DNA from 3 places in the Pseudoalteromonas sp. 19-MNA-CIBAN-0066 genome. Region 2 is predicted to be linked to each of the others. Evidence: predicted binding sites of a transcription regulator. Region 2 holds the regulator's gene; each other region holds the start of a gene.
What was found. The regulator sigma-54, encoded in region 2, starts transcription at its own class of promoters, with help from an activator protein. The targets are predictions, from matches to a motif close to GTTGGCACGNNNNTNGNNT.

Region 1: AAEZ18_RS11365 (BON domain-containing protein) is a predicted target of sigma-54. The motif match lies at 1,187-1,205, and genes of this name have one in related genera.
Region 3: flgJ (flagellar assembly peptidoglycan hydrolase FlgJ) is a predicted target of sigma-54. The motif match lies at 4,980-4,998, and genes of this name have one in related genera.

What each region holds. Positions count from the first base shown of each region.
Region 1 is NZ_JBEONZ010000018.1:3,593-11,003, forward strand. Features, by position in the region: tRNA gene AAEZ18_RS11355 (tRNA-Ile) at 1-50, opposite strand, end outside; gene AAEZ18_RS11360 (YqaE/Pmp3 family membrane protein) at 357-515, opposite strand; gene AAEZ18_RS11365 (BON domain-containing protein) at 588-1,151, opposite strand; gene AAEZ18_RS11370 (LiaF domain-containing protein) at 1,466-2,131, shown strand; gene suhB (inositol-1-monophosphatase) at 2,402-3,205, shown strand; gene secF (protein translocase subunit SecF) at 3,484-4,431, opposite strand; gene secD (protein translocase subunit SecD) at 4,441-6,300, opposite strand; gene yajC (preprotein translocase subunit YajC) at 6,320-6,655, opposite strand; gene tgt (tRNA guanosine(34) transglycosylase Tgt) at 6,682-7,411, opposite strand, start outside.
Region 2 is NZ_JBEONZ010000006.1:519-7,929, reverse strand. Features, by position in the region: gene AAEZ18_RS05460 (KpsF/GutQ family sugar-phosphate isomerase) at 1-379, shown strand, start outside; gene kdsC (3-deoxy-manno-octulosonate-8-phosphatase KdsC) at 380-931, shown strand; gene lptC (LPS export ABC transporter periplasmic protein LptC) at 928-1,485, shown strand; gene lptA (lipopolysaccharide transport periplasmic protein LptA) at 1,475-2,020, shown strand; gene lptB (LPS export ABC transporter ATP-binding protein) at 2,017-2,742, shown strand; gene AAEZ18_RS05435 (RNA polymerase factor sigma-54) at 2,812-4,305, shown strand; gene hpf (ribosome hibernation-promoting factor, HPF/YfiA family) at 4,332-4,619, shown strand; gene ptsN (PTS IIA-like nitrogen regulatory protein PtsN) at 4,624-5,076, shown strand; gene rapZ (RNase adapter RapZ) at 5,098-5,943, shown strand; gene AAEZ18_RS05415 (HPr family phosphocarrier protein) at 5,987-6,259, shown strand; gene mgtE (magnesium transporter) at 6,406-7,411, shown strand, end outside.
Region 3 is NZ_JBEONZ010000001.1:218,933-226,343, forward strand. Features, by position in the region: gene flgE (flagellar hook protein FlgE) at 1-1,211, shown strand, start outside; gene AAEZ18_RS01020 (flagellar basal body rod protein FlgF) at 1,545-2,288, shown strand; gene flgG (flagellar basal-body rod protein FlgG) at 2,310-3,098, shown strand; gene flgH (flagellar basal body L-ring protein FlgH) at 3,115-3,798, shown strand; gene AAEZ18_RS01035 (flagellar basal body P-ring protein FlgI) at 3,811-4,908, shown strand; gene flgJ (flagellar assembly peptidoglycan hydrolase FlgJ) at 5,036-6,031, shown strand; gene flgK (flagellar hook-associated protein FlgK) at 6,033-7,411, shown strand, end outside.

The DNA.
Region 1 (7,411 bases), on a different contig from region 2:
GGACCTAACGATTATGAGTCGTGTGCTCTAACCAACTGAGCTAAGGGGCCAACTTTTTGTATAACTGTAAACAGTTAATTTTTTAAGAAGCGTTTAGTCACATAGCGACTAAAGCGGGGTGCAGTATAAAAAGTTTTTAGGGGCTTGTCACTAGCAAAAGTCTTTATTTTAACAATCAATGGTCTAACTGCTTAAATAGTAATCTTTTTATGGGTGTAATATTAAAATTTGCAGAATTTAGGGTTAATACTGGCAGCTAAGTAAAAGTGAAATGGAAGGCTGTATATCGCGTAATTTAAAAATTGGGCTTTAAATAAGCAACTTACAGCTTATATTACGCGACAAACAGAAATGAATTATTTTTTTGCGATAATGTAGATTGCATGTATTACTCCAGGGAAGTAACCAAACAACGTAAGTAAAATATTTATCCAAAAATGTAAGCCTAAACCCACCTGTAAAAATACTCCCAGTGGTGGCAGTAAGATTGAAAAAATAATACGTATAATATCCATAAATACTTCCTTATTTATAAACAAAAAATTATAAGCAAAAACCCAGCAAAGCTGGGTTTTATAAATACTATATTACTTTGCAACTATCGTTAATTTATCTACTACGTCGCGAACATCTTCAGCATTTTTAGCAATTTTTACTGCAAGCTGTTTTTCAGCATCTGAGTTCACTGTACCGGTAAGAGTAACTACACCTTTGTCAGTATCTACATCAATGTTTGTACCACCAACTTCTGAGTTAAATAAATAACGCGTTGTGATGACTGTGGTAATTTTAGCGTCGGTTAAGCCGCTACCATCATCATCTTTCATGTTGTCATGGCTTTTACTGTTCATGCTTTTCACAACAGTAAGCTGGTTATCAACATCGGTTACGCCATCTAAACTCAGTACAAGTTCTTCTGCTAGCTCTTTGTCGAGTTCGCTATTAACTTTACCTGTTAGTATAACTTTGCCATTTTTTACATCAGTGTTGATGTCAAAGTTATTGAGGTTAGTGTTCATAAGAAGCACTGTTTCAGCCTTACCATCAATCCAAGCATCTTTACTTTCATTTTCCCAGCTGCTCGCTTGAGCACCCATAGCCGTAGTACCTAAAACTAACGCCGCAATGATAGATTTGTTAAATGTTTTCATAATCTTTCTCCTTTTGATTAAAGACACTTTAACTAATGCCAGCTTTAGGCCAACTTTAATAAACAAGTAAAATCATAGACTTAAGGTTAAATATAAAATAACTTCACTTTGTATACATCACTTTTTTACCGACTTATCGGTAAAAAGTTCTCAGTTGTGAAAATAACTAGATAATTACTATTTTGGTTAATGAATCGTTAATATGACAAAGTTATAAATAGGCTAAAAACATAACAAGCTGATTAATAAAAATAATATTTTTGGTATGTGCTTTGCTTATATAGTGACAACAGTAAAATAAAAGGAATACCCTCATGAGCGTAAAAATAACAGACCGCCCGCTAGAGCAAGTGCGCGAAGAAGTGATTGATCAACTAATTTATAATTACAGCCACGGAGTTATTTCTGTAGAAGCATTTGAAAGGCGTTTAGATGAGGCAATGGCTACAAATAATAATGAAGTCCTTGTTAGCTTAGTTGAGGATTTAACCCTTAATACTGATCAGCAATATAATGCCCAAAAACATTCGCAATTTTCACCCAATTACAGCGCTCAGCAATTTAGCCAGAGTGACTTTACATTACGCAGTATTTTAGGCTCCAATGAAAGAAGTGGCCAGTGGATTGTGCCTAAAAATATTTACCTGACTAACTTTATGGGCTCGGTAGTACTTGATTTTACCGATGCTATTTTTACCCACCAAGAGATAACGATTCATGTTAACTGTATTTTTGGCAGTGATGAAATATACGTACCAGAACACGTTAATGTAGTATCAAAAATGTTTAGCATTATTAGTAGTGTTGAAAATAAAACAGTGGCACTTAACAAGCATCAAGGCCCGACCATCCATATTGAGGGAAAGGCTATTATGGGCTCGGTAGAAATAAAGATTAAGCGCACCATTAAAGAAAAATTTATTAGCTTTGCTAACCAATTAAAAACCCAACTTGGTGGTAAAAGTGGTACTCCAATGTGATGAACCACCTATAAAAGCATGTTCATAGCTTTTAACTTGAGCCCAGGTTAAAGAGTAAAAAACATGCTAAATTTTTAAAGCACTAGAACACATTTAAAAAGTGCTTTGCAGATTCATCAATGCTGAATTTGTATAAAATGCCCTGCACATCAAGTAAGTACAAAAAACAAACAAAAGTATTTAGGCTTTGTTGTTTACTTTATGGCAAAAGTCGCTAAAATACGCCAGCTAAAATATATAAACGTTCTTTTACAACCCAAAGGTAATACCATGCATCCAATGTTAAACATTGCGGTTCGCGCTGCGCGTAACGCAGGCAAAATTATACTTCGTGCAAGTGAAGATTTATCAAAAGTTGAAGTTCAACAAAAAGGCACTAACGATTTAGTGACTAACATTGATAAAGAAGCTGAAGCTATAATTCGCGACACCATTTTACGCTCTTACCCTGATCACTGCATTGTTGGTGAAGAATTAGGCGAGCATAAAGGTAAGGATGCAGATTACCAATGGATTGTTGACCCGCTTGATGGCACAACTAACTTCATCAAGGGTATTCCTCATTTTGCGGTTTCTATCGCACTTAAAGTAAAAGGTCGTTTAGACCAAGCCGTTATTTATGATCCAATTCGTGGTGAGCTTTTCACTGCCTCTCGTGGTCAAGGCGCACAACTTAATAGCAAACGTTTACGCGTTTCTAAAACAGTTGATTTAGGCGGTTCAATCTTAGCTACTGGCTTCCCTTTCAAGCAAAAACAACACCTAGATGCATACACAGAAGCGTTTAAAGCTTTATTCATACATACAGCTGATATCCGTCGTGCGGGCTCTGCTGCGCTAGACATGGCTTATGTTGCTGCTGGACGCGTTGATGGCTTTTTCGAAATTGGTTTAAAACCTTGGGATACTGCTGCAGGCGAGCTATTAGTAAAAGAAGCAGGCGGCATGGTTGTAGATTTTGCTGGCGGCGTAAACTATAACAATAGTGGTAACATTATCTGTGGCGCACCTAAGCTAACTCAAGCAATAATTCGCGAAATTCGCCCTGTATTAACAGAGTCATTACTTCGTTAATAAAAACTGCATGGTTTAAAAAAGGAGCTTAGGCTCCTTTTTTGTTGTCTGCAAAAAATTATTTATGACGATTAAACTGCTTAGTGAAACAATTAACTTTGTATCTCGCTTTTTATCCTTTAGCGCAGCTTCAGTATGATAAGTGTTAATACCACAAATAAAATGGCATCGTTTTATTTAAGAGTAAAGCAGTGGTAGTTAATGTATTGAATACTTGGCTTTAGTGCAGGCAATAAAAAACCGCCCAGATGGGCGGTTAATATCGGCTTACAAATCTATTACGGCATAGCGTCTAGATCAGCACCTTCTTTTTCAATCACTTCTGGTATTAAATCTTCTTTACTTACGCCAAGTGCAATAGCAACTGAGCTGGCAACGTAAATAGATGAATAAGTACCAATAAACACACCAAATAACAATGCTGTAGCAAAGCCATGAATGGTTTGACCGCCCCAAATAAACAAGGCAATTAATACTAAAATAGTGGTAATTGACGTTACTAAGGTACGATTAAGCGTTTGTGTTAAAGAAATATCGATAATTTCTATCGTGTCATCAATACGTACTTTGCGGAAGTTTTCACGAATACGGTCAGATACTACAATGGTATCGTTTAGCGAGTAACCTATTACCGCTAATATAGCCGCTAATATGGTTAAATCGAACTCTAAACCTAATACCGAAAATAAGCCAACGGTAATAATAACATCGTGAATTAAGCCGCTTACTGCGCCTACTGCAAAACGCCATTCAAAGCGAAACGCTACATAAATCAAGATACAAATAAGCGCAGTTAACATGGCCAGGCCACCCTGCTCTTTTAGGTCTTCACCTACGCTTGGGCCAACAAACTCAATACGGCGCATTACTACGCTTTCGTCTGCTAGCTTTAATGCAGCAATAACTTGGTTACCAATAACTTCAGCTTTTACGTCATCGCCGCGCGGCGCTAAACGAACTAAAATTTCTTGGCTTGAACCAAACAATTGTACCGATGCATCTGCAAAGCCATTTTCGGCAAGTACATTACGCACCTTTTTAAGATCTGCAGGTTGCGAAAAGCCAACTTCTACGGCAGTACCACCGGTAAAGTCTAAACCAAAGTTTAAGCCTTTAGTGAAAACCGATATAAATGCCGCTAAAATTAATAACGTTGAAAAACCCATTGCCACTTTACGAAGAGACATGAAACGTAGGGTTTTGCTACCCAATTTTAAAATTTGCATGGCTACTCCTTAAATTGAAAGTTTATCAACACGTTTACCGCCGATAAATAAGTTGATAATCGCACGTGTACCAACAATAGCTGTAAACATTGACGTTAAAATACCAATTGCTAACGTAACCGCAAAGCCTGCAATTGGGCCAGTGCCCACAGCAAACAAAATAACGGCAGCAATTAAGGTGGTAATATTGGCATCGAAAATAGTGCTAAATGCACTGTCATAACCAAAATGAACGGCTTGTTGAGGGCTACGGCCATCGGCCAGCTCTTCACGAATACGTTCAAAAATAAGTACGTTGGCATCAACCGCCATACCTACAGTTAGTACAATACCGGCAATACCAGGCAAAGTAAGCGTTGCGCCTGGAATTAACGACATAACACCAATAATAAGTACTAAGTTAGCAGCAAGCGCAAGGTTAGCAACCATGCCAAAGCCTTTGTAGTAAATAAGCATAAATGCAAGTACGAATGCAAAACCAAGTGCTACCGCGGTCATACCTGCTTCAATGTTTTCTTGCCCTAAGCTTGGCCCTACGGTGCGCTCTTCAACTATTTGAATTGGCGCTACAAGTGCACCAGCACGTAGTAATAAGCTTAAGTTATGTGCTTCTGCTGGGTTATCAATACCGGTAATACGGAACGAGCGATCAAGGCGTGCTTGAATAGTTGCTACGTTAATAACTTCTTCAACCTTAATAGGCGGAAGCGCTTTACCGTCGGCATCTTTTTTACCTGATGGTTTGTATTCAATAAATACCGTGGCCATGCGCTTACCAATAGCTCGCTTGGTAAAGGCATTCATTTTTGCCCCACCTTTGCTATCTAGCGTAATACTTACTTGCGGGCGTTGGTATTCATCGCTACCTGATTGCGCGCCAGTAATATGGCTACCTTCAAGAATAATACGTTTTTTAAGTACCACAGGGTAACCGTCACGGCTCATGATCATTTCAGTACCCGGTGGGATACGACCTTGAGCAGCAGCGCTAATATCGGCGTTTTCTTCTACTTCGCGAAACTCAAGTGTGGCCGTTGCGCCTAAAATCTCTTTAGCACGAGCAGTATCTTGAATGCCGGGTAGTTGCACAATAATTCGCTCAGCACCTTGGCGCTGTACGTTTGGCTCAGCAACACCAATTTGGTTAATACGGTTACGAATAATCGTTTCGTTTTGCTTGATAGCGTAATCACGAATTTCTTTGAGTTTTTGCTCACTCATAGTCGCATAAAATGCGTTATCGTTACTGCTATCATCTATGTATACATTTAATGGATACTGCGTTTTTAAGAAGCGCTCTGCAGCGTCTTTATCTTCTTCGCTGCGCATTTCTACACGCATACGATCAGAGCCCGCTACACGGCGAACACTGCGATAACGAAGTTTTTCTTCACGTAGGTCGCTACGAAAGTCTTCTTCCATTTGCTCAAGCTGGTTATCAACGGCTGTCGCCATGTCAATTTCCATGGTGAAATGCACACCACCACTTAAGTCTAGGCCTAGCTTCATTGGGTTGCCGCCAACCGCTTTTAACCAAGCTGGTTGCGCTGGAGCCATGTTTATAGCAGAAATGTAATCATCGCTAAGAGAGTTACGCAATAAATCTTGCGCTTTTAGCTGCTCTTCAACGTTTCTAAAGCGAACGAGTATTTGCCCATCTTCGAGTTTCGTTGATTTAACACTAACGTTATGTTTTTTGAGGGTTGCGTTTACTTTGTCTATTACACTGAGATCAACATCAGCACCTTTAGCGCCAGAAACTTGTATAGCCGGATCGCGACCATACAAGTTTGGAGAGGCGTATAAAAGGCCAACGGCTACCACAGCTAAAACAAGTAAATACTTCCAAAGTGGAAACTTGTTTAACACGGGGTCGTCCTTATTATTTTTATAGCGACTTCATTGTGCCTTTTGGCAATACCGCAGTTACGGCTGATTTTTGTACTGTTACTTCTGCTTGCTCGTTTAATGAGATAACAACAAAATCTTTATCATCTGCAATTTTTACTATTTTACCCACTAAACCGCCTTGGGTAAGTACTTCATCACCTTTAGCCATCGCGCTCATTAAGCTTTTATGCTCTTTAACACGCTTAGCTTGCGGGCGATAAATCAAAAAGTAAAAAACCAAACCGAAAATAGCTAACATTATTAGCATTTCCATTCCGCCACCGGCAGATGCAGAACCAGTACTTGCGTGGGCATTCGAAATAAATAAACTCATGATACTTCCTCTTTAATTTTTAAAATTTAATTTGTTATATCTGCAAGCTCTGGCACGTCTTGGCCACGGCGAGCATAAAAATTCTGAACGAACTCATCTAACTTACCTGCGCTAATTGCGTTACGTAAGCCTTCCATAACACGTTGATAATAACGTAAGTTATGAATAGTATTTAATCGTGCGCCTAAAATTTCGTTACATTTATCAAGGTGATGTAAATAGGCACGTGAGTAGTTTCCACAGGTATGGCAATCACACTCAGGGTCAAGCGGGCCAGTATCTGTTTTATGTACTGCGTTACGTATTTTAACCACACCTGTGGTTATAAATAAATGACCATTACGAGCGTTACGGGTTGGCATAACACAGTCAAACATATCAATACCACGGCGTACCGACTCAACTAAGTCTTCTGGCTTACCTACACCCATTAAATAACGTGGTTTGTCTGCTGGCATTTTGTACGCGCAATGATCAAGAATATTGATCATTTCGTTTTTCGGCTCACCTACCGATAAACCACCTAATGCATAGCCATCAAAGCCTATTTCTTCAAGTCCGGCTTGCGATTGTGCACGTAACTCTGGGTACATACCACCTTGAATAATACCAAACAGTGCAGATGGGTTGTCGCCATGGCCTTCTTTTGAGCGTTTAGCCCAGCGAAGTGACAATTCCATTGAATCTTTAGCTTCTTTTTCGGTAGCAGGGTATGGTGTACATTCGTCAAAAATCATCACGATATCTGAACCCAAG
Region 2 (7,411 bases):
CACCTTAAAAGATGTTATGCACAGCGGTGTAAATACGCCTATTATAACTACTTCGCAAACTATTAAAGATGCGCTGATTGAAATGACAGCTAAAGGCTTAGGTATGACCGCCATAGTTGACGATAATCAGCAACTCGCTGGGTTATTTACCGATGGTGATTTACGCCGTATTTTAGAGCAACGCGTTGATATTCATACCACGTCAATAGATGCAGTAATGACTAAATCGTGTACCACGGCAACCCAAGATATGCTTGCTGCGCAAGCGCTTAATATCATGGAACATAAACGCATTAATGGCTTAATTATTATTAATGAGCATAATCAGCCTATTGGGGCACTCAATATGCAAGACCTACTTAAAGCAGGAGTATTATAAATGCAATTTGAAGAACTCTATCAAGCGCTAAGTGATGACGCTAAAGCGCGCGCAAAAAAAGTAAAACTACTTATATGCGACATTGATGGCGTATTTTCTGATGGCCGAATTTATCTTGGCAACCAAGGTGAAGAGCTAAAAGCATTTAATACAAAAGATGGCTTTGGTATTAAAGCACTTATTAACAGCGGCTTTGAAGTAGCGGTTATTACCGGCAGGCACTCGCAAATAGTACAACAACGTATGACCAGCTTAACCGTGCAGCATATTTATCAAGGTCAAGAAAACAAGCTTATTGCCTACCAAGAACTTAAAAACAAGCTTAATTTGAGCGATGAGCAAATTGCTTATATTGGTGATGATGGCCCTGATATGCCTGTTATGGAGTTAGTTGGCTTTGCAGTCGCAGTAAACGACGCGCACCCACTAATTAAACGCTTAGCACATTACACTACGCAAATGCCGGGTGGTTTTGGTGCAGTAAGAGAGCTAACCGACTTACTTATGCTTGAAAACAATAAACCATTAACTAGCCAAGGCACCAGTTCATGAATATAGCGCGCATAGTCTTAAGCGTTTTATTCATCACCTGTATGGTTTGGCTTTGGTACCCTTATTTTACTCAGGTAAATACGGTTGCTAAAGCCGACTCAGAAGTAATAGCTAAACCCGATTACACCGCCATTGAGCTAAAACAAACAGCTTTTGACGAAAACGGTGAAATTAGCCATAAAGTAACTGCGGTTAAAACGGAGCTTTACGAGCAGCTAGGATTTACCTTATTCGAAAAACCTACTTTCATATTGTACGACGACAGACAAAAAACGTGGCGTATCAATGCTGATGAAGCAACACTTTACGATGAAAGACAATTAATTTTAGAGGGTAATGTAACTGCCCAAAACTTAATTGATGGCGCAATGATAGACAAAATTACCGCCGACAATATTCAAGTAGATATAATGCTACTCACTATGCGTAGCGAACAGCCCGTTATTATAACTGGACCGAATTTAAAGATCACCGGTAAAGGCCTTGAAGCCAATTTAACAACCGAGGTGATAAAACTAATTAACCATACGCGAACACTATATTATGACCAATAACCTTGCAAAAATACTTATTATTCCATCGCTTATACTTGTATTTAATAGTAATGCGGCAGAGCAAAGTACTTCCCCATTAGCTAATCAAATTTCTATTAGTGCTGACCGCCAAGAAGGCCAACTAAAAGAAAACGTTGGTATTTTTGAGAAAAACGTCGAGATAATTCACGGTAATCGTCGTATCACCGCCGATCGTTTAGAAGTACATAAGCGCGACGAACTTGGCGATAATAAACAACTATTAATTGCCACGGGCAGCCCTGCATATTTTGAAGAAAAGCAAGCAGATGGTACTGTCATGAGCGCCAGCGCTAACGAAGTACGTTACGATGTAGCGAAACGTTTTTTAACCCTGGTAGGAGATGCAAACATTTCTCAAGCTGGGCAAAAAATTACGGCTAAAAGCATCACCTATGATATAGAGCAACAGCTTATAAGTGCTGAAAAAGATGAAAACTCAACTGATCGGGTACACACTATTTTAGTGCCTGTAGACGTAAAAAAAGAACAAAAACTCAATAAAGGTCAGCCATGAGTACATTAAAAGCAGAGCTATTAGCAAAAAGCTATAAAGGCCGTGAAGTTGTTAAAAATGTAGGACTTGAAGTAAAAGCTGGCAGCATTGTTGGTTTACTTGGCCCAAATGGCGCAGGTAAAACCACTACCTTTTACATGATTGTAGGCTTAGTACCTAGCGACAAAGGTAAAATATTAATTGATGATAACGATATTACCTTACTTCCTATGCACAGCCGTGCTCGTTTAGGCATTGGTTATTTACCACAAGAATCTTCTATTTTTAGAAAGCTCACTGTGTATCAAAATTTAATGGCTATTTTAGAAACGCGTAAGCAACTAAATAAACAAGCCAGGGAAGAAACCCTAAATAGTTTATTGGACGAATTTAGCCTGCAACATATTCGCGACAGCTTAGGTATGGCGCTATCTGGTGGTGAACGTCGCCGCGTAGAAATAGCACGTGCTTTAGCTGCAGATCCTAAATTTATATTGCTTGATGAGCCCTTTGCTGGCGTGGATCCTATTTCAGTACTCGATATTAAAAAAATTATAGAACACCTTAAAAATCGTGGTATTGGCGTACTAATTACCGACCACAATGTAAGGGAAACCCTTGATGTTTGTGAAAAAGCCTACATTGTTTCTCATGGGGAGCTAATTGCATCTGGTACTCCTGAATTTGTATTAAACGATAAAACAGTACGTGATGTTTATTTAGGCGAGCAGTTCAAACTGTAATATTTATGTTATTACTATAAGCATCTGCTAAGATTAATCATATCAATTTATAAGGATTGTTAGAGATAAATGAGGCAATCATTACAGCTGCGCATGGGCCAGCAACTTACAATGACTCCGCAACTGCAACAGGCTATTCGCTTATTGCAGCTTAGTACCTTGGATCTCCAGCAAGAAATACAAGAAGCACTTGATAGCAACCCATTACTTGAAGTTGATGAACAAGATTACACGGAAGAATCAGCAGGTAAAAACGAGCAAAAAGCAGATGACATTACTGTTAGCGCCTCTGCTGACGACACCCCAAGCGAGTATGAGCAAGATAGCGGTGAAGCACTAAATAAAGACACCATAAGCGACGACATGGCCATGGATGTATCATGGGATGAATATATGAGCGCAGCGCCTGCCTCTTCATCAGGGCCAATGCCTGAAGATGAATCTATTTATCAAGGTGCATCAACCGAAACCCTGCATGAATACTTAATGTGGCAATTACAGCTCACCCCTTTTAGCCCTACCGACGAAGCTATTGCCATAGCTATCGTTGAAGCCGTAGATGACTCTGGTATTTTAACCCTCAGTTGCGAAGACCTTTTAGCAAGCTTTAACCAAGAAACTGACGACGAACACGAAGTAGAACTAGATGAAATAGAAGCAGTGCTAAAGCGCATTCAATTATTTGATCCTGTTGGTATTGCAGCTCGCAGCTTGCAAGAATGCTTATGCATTCAATTAAATCAATTTGATAAAGACACCCCTTATATTAACGAAACAAAAATGGTGTTAACTGATCATATCGATTTACTCGCTGCTCGCGACTATCGTACGTTAATGAAAAAAACTAAGCTCAAAGAAGAAGAGCTTAAAGAAATAATGACACTTATTCATACGCTTAACCCTAAGCCTGCGGATACTATTGTCAGAGAAGAGTCTGAATACGTTATACCTGACGTGTCTGTTAAAAAAATAAAAGGCCGCTGGGTGGTAGAGCTAAACCCAGATAGCATGCCAAAAATACGTGTTAACAGCCAATATGCGGCTATGTCTCGTACAGTAAAATCCAGCGGTGACAGCCAATTTATTCGCTCGCACTTACAAGAAGCTAAATGGTTTATTAAAAGCCTAGAAAGTAGAAACGAAACACTCCTGAAAGTAACTAATTGTATTGTTAAGCAGCAACAAGCGTTTTTTGAACATGGCCCAGAAGCCATGAAACCTATGGTATTAAACGATGTTGCCGAAATAGTTGAAATGCACGAGTCGACTATTTCACGGGTCACTACGCAAAAATATATGCACACTCCACGTGGCATTTTTGAGCTTAAGTACTTTTTTTCAAGCCATGTAAGCACCGAAAATGGTGGCGAATGTTCATCAACTGCCATACGTGCCCTGATTAAAAAGTTGATAGCTGCAGAAAACTTAGCCAAACCATTGAGTGATAGCAAGATTGCAGATATATTGGCTGAGCAAGGAATTAAAGTAGCTAGACGGACAATTGCAAAATATCGCGAATCTCTGGCTATTCCCCCGTCGAATCAACGTAAAAGCTTGATTTAAGACGTACAACAAAGAGGAAAATGCTGATGCAACTAAACTTAACTGGTCGTCATGTAGACATTACAGACTCATTAAGAGACTATGTAAATAATAAATTTGCAAAGCTGCAAAGACACTCAGATCACATAACTAATGTGCATGTTATTCTCGATGTAGAAAAATTAAGTCAAAAAGTTGAAGCAACAATTTTTGTAAGTGGCGCTGAGCTATTTGCATCGACCGAACACCAAGATATGTACGCTGCCATTGACTCGTTGATTGACAAACTCGATCGTCAAGTAATTAAACACAAAGAGAAGTTTGCTCGACACTAACACTATGAAATTAAGCTCACTTATATGCCAGGACTGCAGCAAAGCTGTGGTCCTTTTTAATAGTAAAAAAAGAATTTTAGAATTCATCAGTGAACTCGCGCATAAAAAAATGCCGTATTTACCTCAGCAAGATATTCTCACTGCTTTATTGGCAAGAGAAAAGCTAGGTAGTACCGGTATTGGCCGAGGAATAGCAATTCCACATGGCCGTATGAGCGGGGCACAAGAGCCTCTTGCCTTAATTTTAATAAGCGAAACCGCTATTAATTTTGATGCAATTGATAATCGTCCAGTTGATATTTTTGTTGCGCTTATAGTGCCCGATGGCGATAACCAGCAGCACTTGAAAACACTAGCCACAATAGCTGATAAACTAAACGATAAAGAGTTTTGTAAGCAATTGCGTGCGGCAAAGTCTGATGAAGCGTTATACCAAGTTATTTTGGATCAATCCTAGTTACTAATAAAGGGGTGGTAAATGGAATTAATTATTATAAGTGGCCGATCAGGTTCTGGTAAGTCAGTTGCTTTACGTGTTGTAGAAGATTTAGGTTACTATTGTGTAGATAATATTCCGGTAAATTTGCTGCCTTCATTAGTGCGCAGTGTCTCTGATAACTACGATAAAATAGCCGTTAGTATAGACGTGCGTAACCTGCCTAAAGACCAGCAGCAGTTTAACGATATTCTTGAGTACTTACCCGACTTTGCTAAACCAACGTTATTTTATTTAGATAGCGACGATCAAACATTAATCCGCCGTTATTCAGAAACACGTCGTTTGCACCCGCTTTCGATTGATTCGCTACCGCTAGATTTAGCAATAAAAAAAGAAAAAGAATTACTCGATGTACTCGTAACGCGGGCTGATCATGTCATTGATACAACCGATTTAAGTGTGCATCAACTTGCTGAATCTATGCGTGAAACCATACTCGGTAAAAAAGACAAACAGCTTATCATTACCTTTGAGTCGTTTGGCTTTAAGCATGGTATTCCCAAAGGTGCTGATTATGTTTTTGATGCGCGTTTTTTACCAAACCCACACTGGGAACCGGAGCTCAAGCCTTTAACTGGATTAGATCAACCTGTAAAAGATTATTTAGCTAGTCATAGTATTGTGCAAAAATTCACTTGGCAAATTCAAACCTTTGTACAAACGTGGTTACCACACCTAGAGCGTAATAATCGCAGTTATTTAACCATTGCTATTGGCTGTACTGGTGGTCAGCACCGCTCAGTTTATTTAGCGCAAACAATTGGTGAAAGCTTTGCTATGTCTCACCCTAATGTAAAAATTCGCCATCGCGAGCAAGAAAAATAATTCAATTTAAATAATCATCTGTTCAGCTTAAGTAGAGTATCTTATGCGCTTAGAAAATACATTTTTAATAAAAAACAAGCTAGGCCTGCATGCTAGAGCTGCTACCGTATTAGCACAATTAGCGGTACAATTTGACGCATCTATTACCTTATTTCAAGATGAAAAAGAAGCCGCTGGCGATAGCGTACTGGCTTTAATGTTACTAGAAAGCAGCCAAGGTAAAGAAGTAAAAGTAGTGTGCGAAGGACCCGATGCAGAGCATGCTTTACATGCCGTTGGCCAATTAATAGCGCAGCGCTTTAACGAACAAGAATAGTAGGCACTTTATTTAAACCAAGTAAACGAGCTAAAATATAGGGTTAGTGAAACCTTAAGCTAGTTTGGCTAAAAAAGTAAGATAAACTGAACGAAGTTAATGACTAACTTCTTCCCTAACGTTATAAAAATAAATTAAGGACGCCAATGCCCGAAACTTTCGAACAAGACTATCCACTACAACAATTACAACAAGTGACCAAGTCACTCAATAGTGGTCAGTTTGTTCAAGTTAGGCGCATGCTGGCAAAAACAGCTCCTTGTGATACCGCACTTTTACTAGAATCATCACCACATAAAGTTCGTCGCCTGCTCTGGCAATTAGTTGATCCAGATGTACAAGGTGATGTCCTTGAAGAACTCTCTGAAGATGTACGTTTAGGCATTATTGCCCAAATGGAACCTAAGCACATTGCTGCTGCCACTGAAGACATGGGCCACGATGACTTAGGTGAAGTACTGCGAAGCCTGCCTGACACGGTTTATAAAGACGTGGTTAGCGCCATGGACATTCAAGATAGAGAACGTGCTACGCAAGCACTCTCCTATCAGGAACGCTCTGCTGGCGCGCTGATGAACACAGATACAGTAACCATTCGCCCTGATGTAACCCTAGATGTGGTACTGCGTTACATTCGTCTGCGCGGCGAACTCCCTGAGGGTACCGACGACCTTTACGTTGTCGATAAGCATAACTGTTTTTTAGGCGCTTTATCGTTAAGTACCTTACTAACCAATTCGCCCGAAAAAATTGTTCACGACCTGATGGATGAAGACTGTGAGTCTATTCCTATTTCGATGGATGAAAGCGAAGTGGCGCAGTTATTTGAACGTCATAACTGGATATCAGCCCCAGTAGTTGACGACAACGCCCAGCTACTTGGCCGTGTTACTATCGATGACATTGTTGATGTAATTCGTGAAGACGCAGAGCATCACTTATTAGGTTTAGCGGGTCTTGATGATGAAGAAGATACCTTCGCACCGGTTTTAAAAAGCTCAAAAAAACGCTCTGTTTGGCTAGGTGTTAACTTATTAACGGCTCTGGCAGCCGCTTTTGTTGCCAGCTTTTTTGAAGGCACTTTAGCAATACTGCCTATTTTAGCCGTGCTTAACGGCATTGTCCCCTCAATGGGTGGGGTGGCCGGTAGCC
Region 3 (7,411 bases), on a different contig from region 2:
AAACAAAAAATGGTGACGGCGTGCAAACGACTATGGTTGCACAACAATTTCACCAAGGATCATTACAGTTTACCAATAACTCGTTAGATTTAGCGATTACCGGTGAAGGTTACTTTGCAACCAGCCAAGACCTAGGCGCGCAAGATTTTACTTACACACGTGCCGGCGCATTTAAGTTAAACAAAGACAACTTTGTGGTAGATGCAAATGGCAGCTTTTTACAAGGCTTTCCGGTTGACCCTTCAACAGGCGATACTACATCAGTGAGTTTAAGCACTTCATCGGCTTTACAAATACCTGACTCGTCAGGATCGCCGCGTGCTACTTCAAGCGTGTATAGCTCATTTAATTTAGATTCACGATCAATTGCACCTACAATTGCGTTTAACCCTACCGAAAGTGCAACTTATAATTCATCAACCTCAACAACCGTGTATGACTCACTCGGTGAGCCACATGTATTGCAGCTATTTTTTGTGAAAAGTGACCCTGCAGTACCCGGTAATGAAAATCAATGGAACGTACATTCAACACTTGATGGTAAATCCTTTGGTGCCAATGGTGTTGAACAAACAGTAGCTCCGTACACTCCTATGACTACTTTTAAGTTTGACTCAAGTGGCTTACCGCAAAGTACAGACGGCACGCCAAACGTAAGTAATACTTTTAATCCATTGTCAATTGCAGCTGGTGGCGGTGGTGCAGCGGGGCTTTCTGACTTATTAACCAATGGCGCTACCTTCCCAGCGCCTGTTGAAATTAACTGGCGTGATGAAACCGGTACAGCTAATAAAATACCTACTCAATACGCAAGTCGCTTTGAAGTAAAAGCACTTGAGCAAGACGGTGCAACGGTTGGCCGTTTAGCGGGTATTGATATTGGTGCCGATGGTAAAGTTGTGGCTTCGTACAGTAATGGCGACTCTACATTTTTAGGCCAAGTGGCTATGGTACGTTTTTCAAACTCACAAGGTTTACAACAAGTGGGCAGCACAGGTTGGAAAGCGAGTATAGCGTCAGGCGAGCCTATTGCTGGTGAACCAGGCTCTGGCACATTAGGTAATATCAACTCATCAGCGCTTGAACAGTCAAACGTAAACTTAACTAACGAACTAGTTGATTTGATTAGCGCACAGCGTAATTTCCAAGCAAACTCGCGAGCGCTGGAAGTTAACTCAACAATTCAGCAAAGTATTCTGCAAATTAGATAAAGCACAATTTATTAATTTGAATATTCAAGGCTGCTTAATTGCAGCCTTTTTTGTTTATAAGATCAGGTTTGAGGCGTCAGGTATCAGGTTTTAGGCAGAAATTTAAAGAGCAGGTTTGAGGCGTCAGGTATCAGGTTTTAGGTAGAAATTTAAAGAGCAGGTTTGAGGCGTCAGGTATCAACCTAGAACCTAGCCCCTAGAACCTCATCCCTATAATTTCTGCAGCTACCGGCGGTATACCACATTGCTTGGCGGTGCAGTTTTACTGCTGTATTTAACAATGGCGCATATATTGCATTTGTTCTTACAGAGATTTTTAAGTGAGTCGATGTTATGGATAAAATGGTCTACATTGCCGCGTCTGGCGCTAAGCAAAGCTTAATGGGGCTTGCCCTTAAAGCCAATAATTTGGCGAACGCAAACACTACAGGTTTTAAAGCCGACTTTGCCCAAGCTCGATCTATGCAAGCGTTTGGTGAAGGTTTGCCATCGCGGGTGTTTTCTATGGAAGAGCGCCCAGGTTCAAACATGACATCGGGTGGCATACAGCAAACCGGTCGCGAGCTCGACATTGCCATGAGCGATAACGCCTGGCTGAGTGTACAAGACGCCTCCGGCAACGAAGCTTATACAAAAGTAGGTACGCTTAATATTACCGCCGAAGGCATGTTAGTTACCAGCGGTGGTCGTCAAGTAATTGGCGAAGGCGGCCCTATTATTTTGCCAGTCCCGATTGAAAAAATAGAATTTAGTAAAGACGGTGCCATACAAGTACGCCCACAAGGCGCGCCGGCTAACTTTTTAGAAGAGGTTGATCGTTTAAAAGTGGTTGAGGCAAATAACTCAACACTTGAAAAAGGTAACGATGGTTTATTTAGACCAAAACCAAATCAAACGGTTGAAACCTCAGCTAACGTACAAGTGATAAGCGGCGCATTAGAAATGTCGAACGTTAATCCGGTACACGAAATGGTCGATATGATCAGCCATCAACGCCAATTTGAATTACAAGTAAAGCTAATGAAAACAGCAGAAGAAATAGATCAATCGCAAGATCAGCTGTTGCGCATAGTTTAACTTTAAAATGAGGACACGATTATGAATCCAGCATTGTGGATCAGTAAAACAGGGCTTGACGCCCAACAAACCGACATTTCGGTTATTTCAAATAACTTAGCCAACGCCAGTACGGTTGGTTATAAAAAAAGCCGCGCCGTTTTTGAAGATTTACTTTACCAAAACATTAATCAACCAGGCGGTCGCTCATCACAAGATACCGAAATGCCATCAGGTTTAATGCTAGGTGCTGGTGCTAAAGTGGTAGCTAACCAAAAAAACTTTTCGCAAGGTAATATGCTAACCACTGAAAACTCACTAGATTGGATGATATCAGGTCCGGGGTTTTTTGAGGTGTTGCAGCCTGATGGCAATATTGCTTATTCGCGCAATGGTCAATTTACTACCGATGGCGAAGGGCGAGTTGTAACCTCGGGTGCCGGTTATGTAGTTCAGCCTGAAATGAACGTACCCGACGACGCGCAATCAATAACTGTATCGCAAGACGGTGAAGTGTCTGTACGAGTTGCAGGGCAGGCCGATAACGTGGTTATTGGACAAATTACCATTAGTGACTTTATTAATCCGTCGGGCCTTGAGCCTATAGGGCAAAACCTTTACACCGAAACTGCGGTAAGTGGCGCGCCGGTGCAGGGTAACCCTGGGGTTGATGGGCTAGGCACTATTATTCAAGGCTCACTAGAAACGTCAAACGTAAACGTAACCGAAGAGTTGGTAAACCTAATAGAAACCCAACGTGTTTACGAAATGAACTCAAAAGTAATTTCGGCAGTTGATGAAATGATGAGCTACATCAATCAGCAATTATAATATTTTAGAGGTTATTATGCGCAATATTATATTATTTGCAGCGGGTACTTTATTGTTAAGTGGCTGTGTGTCTACACAAAATAGTGACGTAGTACAAGACGATCCTTACTATGCACCCATGTACCCAGAACCCAATGTTGAACCGGCAGTTGCTAATGGCTCACTGTTTAATACGTATTTATCGAACGACTTATACGCCGATAAAAAAGCACTGCGTACCGGCGATATAATTACGGTTAAATTGCAAGAGTCTACGCAAGCCTCTAAAGCGGCAAAAACAGAAACAGATAAGCAGTCTGACGCAAGTTTAGACCCTGTTATTGGTTTAGGCGGATTACCGGTAAATATTGGCGGCGACAGCATTCAATTTGGTATTGGCAGCGACGCGTCATTTAAAGGCGACTCAAAATCAAATCAGTCAAATAGTTTAGCCGGTGATATATCGGTAAACGTAATGCGTGTTTTACCTAATGGTAATTTAGTTATTCGCGGCGAAAAATGGCTAACGTTAAACTCGGGCGAAGAATTTATTCGTTTAGAGGGATTAGTAAGGCCAGAAGATGTAACTGCAGACAATACCGTACAGTCAAATAGAATTGCTAATGCACGAATTCAATATTCGGGCAAAGGGCAAACTCAAGAAGCGCAAAGTGCCGGTTGGCTAACACGCTTTTTTAGTAGCTCACTTTTTCCTTTTTAGAGGACATTCATTATGAATGTATTTAAAGTTCTTTGTTTAATGGTGTTACTTGGCTGGCAACTTCCTGCCATGGCCGAGCGCATTAAAGATGTGTCTATGGTTGAGGGCGTACGCTCAAACCAATTAGTAGGCTATGGCCTAGTTGTTGGCTTACCTGGTACGGGCGAGAAGCAAAGCCGATTTACCGAGCAAAGCTTTAAAGGCATGTTAAACAGCTTTGGCATTACGCTACCGGCAAGCTTAAAACCAAAAATTAAAAACGTGGCTGCGGTTGCAGTGCATGCTGAGCTACCGCCTTTTAGAAAGCCCGGGCAAACTATAGATATTACCGTATCATCTATTGGTAGTGCAGGTAGTTTACGTGGTGGTACTTTACTACAAACCTTTTTAAAAGGGGTCGACGGCAACGTATACGCTATTGGTCAAGGTAGTTTAATTGTAGGTGGTTTAGGCGCAGAAGGGCTTGATGGCAGTAAAGTCGTTATAAACACGCCAACAGTGGGGCGTATTCCAAATGGCGCAACCGTTGAGCGTGCAGTTAAAAGCCCATTTATGCAAAACGACTATATTACTTTTAACTTAAATCGCCCAGACTTTACTACCGCCAAGCGATTAGAAAAAACCATAAACGATTTAGTAGGCCCAAATAGCGCCCAAGCACTCGATGCAGCGTCTATTAGAGTTATTGCCCCAAGAGACGCCTCGCAGCGCGTGTCTTACTTATCAACGCTCGAAAACCTAGAGTTTACCCCAGCAGATACAGCGGCAAAAATTATCGTTAACTCGCGTACCGGTACTATTGTTATTGGTAAAAATGTAAAGCTGCAACCAGCTGCTATTACTCACGGTGGCTTAACAGTAACGATTGCAGAGCAGCTAAACGTATCGCAGCCTAATGCTTTTAGCGATGGCGATACCGTTGTTACCCAGCAAAGTATTATAGATATAAAACAAGACGACTCACGGGCATTTGTATTTAACCCCGGAGTGAGCCTAGATGACCTAGTACGCGCTATAAACGAAGTAGGCGCCGCACCTGGCGATTTAATGGCAATACTAGAAGCCCTAAAAGAAGCCGGCGCAATAAACGGCCAGCTAGTTGTAATTTAAAACAACGTAATGCTATCGGTGGTCAGTTTTAAAAGCTGGTAACCGATGGCATCTTGCTTAACACCTTCCCCTCTGGCTCAATTTTTGCATTGCTTTATACATTATTCATTATTGTGTCAAAAAGCTGATGGAAACAAATCACCTCGATAAGCAAAACTTTTTTGATTTAGGTAACTTAAACGCTTTGCGTAAAGACGCCCTAAACAGTGGCGACGCGTCTAGTGATGCCTCAAAAGCGGCTCTCAAAAAAGCAGCGGCACAATTTGAAGCCATATTTACGCAAATGTTGCTTAAAAGTATGCGCAAAGCCAGCGAAGCCTTCGAAGACAAAGAAAGCCCATTAAATTCAAGTAGCGTAAAGTTTTTTGAAGAAATGCACGATCAGCAACTCTCATCAGAGCTCTCGTCTAATGGCTCATTAGGGCTTGCCGACTTAATAGTGCAGCAACTTTCTCCTACGGCAAAAAATTACACCCCAGCTTCAGTACTCAGAACCAGTAACGATCTTTTAAGCGATCAGCGTGCTGGCATAGAGTTGCCGCAGCAACAGCGTAAAAAAGCCGTAACCGAGCCTGTAGATAAAAGCGCTATGAATACCGAAAAGCCAGAAGTAGCTAAGCCAAACTTTGAAACGGCCGAAGAATTTGTAAGTTCGGTATGGGAGCATGCTAAAACAGCGGCTAAAAAAATTGGTTTAAACCCAGCCGTTATGGTGGCTCAAGCAGCGCTTGAAACCGGTTGGGGTAAGCATATTATTAATAAAAGCGACGGTAACAGCTCAAATAACTTATTTAACATTAAGTCAGATAAAAGCTGGCAGGGCGAAAAAGCTAACAAAGTAACCTTAGAGTTTGAACAAGGCGCTGCAGTTAAAAAACAAGCCAGTTTTAGGGCTTACGACTCAATAAAAGACAGCGTGAACGACTTTGTTGATTTTTTAACTCAAAATCCACGCTATCAACAAGCATTACAAAATACCGCCAAACCGGCAGTGTTTTTAGACTCATTACAACAAGCCGGTTATGCAACAGACCCAAATTATGCGGATAAAATAAAGCGCGTACTTAACAGTAGCGAGCTTAAAAATATTGCAACAAACGTGATCCGTCAAGGAGTAAAGTAACATGTCGTTTAATTTATTAAACATTGCTAATTCAGGAATAAGAGCAAACACTGATCTGTTGCAAACAACCAGTAAAAATATTACTAATGTAAATACCGACGGCTATGTGCGCGAGCGTACAGAGCATGGCACCATGATCGGCAATCAAGTTGGCAAAGGTAATACTTACAGATTGCTTAATGAATTTGCACAAAAACAATTAAACCGAGACACCTCAAATAAAACGTTTTTTGATCAGTTTGTAAGTGAAGCAAACCGAGTAGACACGTTATTTTCGCAAGAAGCGAATAGCTTATCAACAGGTATAAACTCGTTATTTAATAACGTGCAAGAAGCGCTTAATCAGCCATCGTCAACGGTTGCACGTTCGTTAGTAATGACTAACGCCGATAGCTTAATAAGCCAAATGGATAGGTTATCGGGAATAGTGCTGGATCAAAAAAATGTTGTAAATGAGCAGCTCGAAATATTCTCCGATGAAGCCAACACCTTAATTCAAAAAATAGGATCGTTAAACCAACAAATTGCTGGTGTTAATGGTACTAACAACGCATCTGCTGCAAGCAGCACATATAACGAGCGCGATAAAGCGATTCGCGATTTATCAGAGTTAATCGACATTGAAACGCTTGACGGCCCTAATGGTGAAAAGCTCGTTTTTATGGGCAGCGGTGAAGCGGTTGTAATGCAAAACGGCTCGTTTAACTTGTTTTCGATGCGCGGCGACCCCGATCCAAATTTTAAAGAACTGCGCTTAGATGTAAATGGCGGCAAAGCTGTGCCGCTTGAAGTTGATGCCAGTAAATTAAAAGGCAAAATAGGTGGTTTACTTGCCTTCAGAGACGATATTTTAGTACCTGCACAAAATCAAATAGGCCAAATGGGTTTAGCGTTGGCTGATGCATTTAATCAGCAAAATCACTTAGGAATGGATGCTAACGGTAAATTGGGTGGCGATATATTCAATATACCTACGGCAAAAGGCTTTGCCTATCAAGCTAATACCGGTGGTGCGGGTGTTAGTGCAACAGTAGAGCCCGGCAAAGGCAGTAATTTACCTGCCAGTGATTTTATTGTGACTTATACCGCAAATCCAAACGAAGTGAGTATTCAGCCAGTAGATAATAAAGGCGAGCCATTAGGCGCCGCTACAACAGCAACATTTGTAGGCGGTGAAATTAACTCGGCAAATAACCCTGGTGTTGATTTATTTGGCTTGCAGTTAACTATGGCTGGTGCTGGTAATGAAGGCGATAAATTTCAAATTAAGCTCAATTCAGAAGCCGCAGCAAATATATCGCTAACAACTGGGCGCGGTGAAGACCTAGCGTTAGCATCGCCAATACGCTCCGCCGGTGGGGTTAATAATACCGGTAGCGG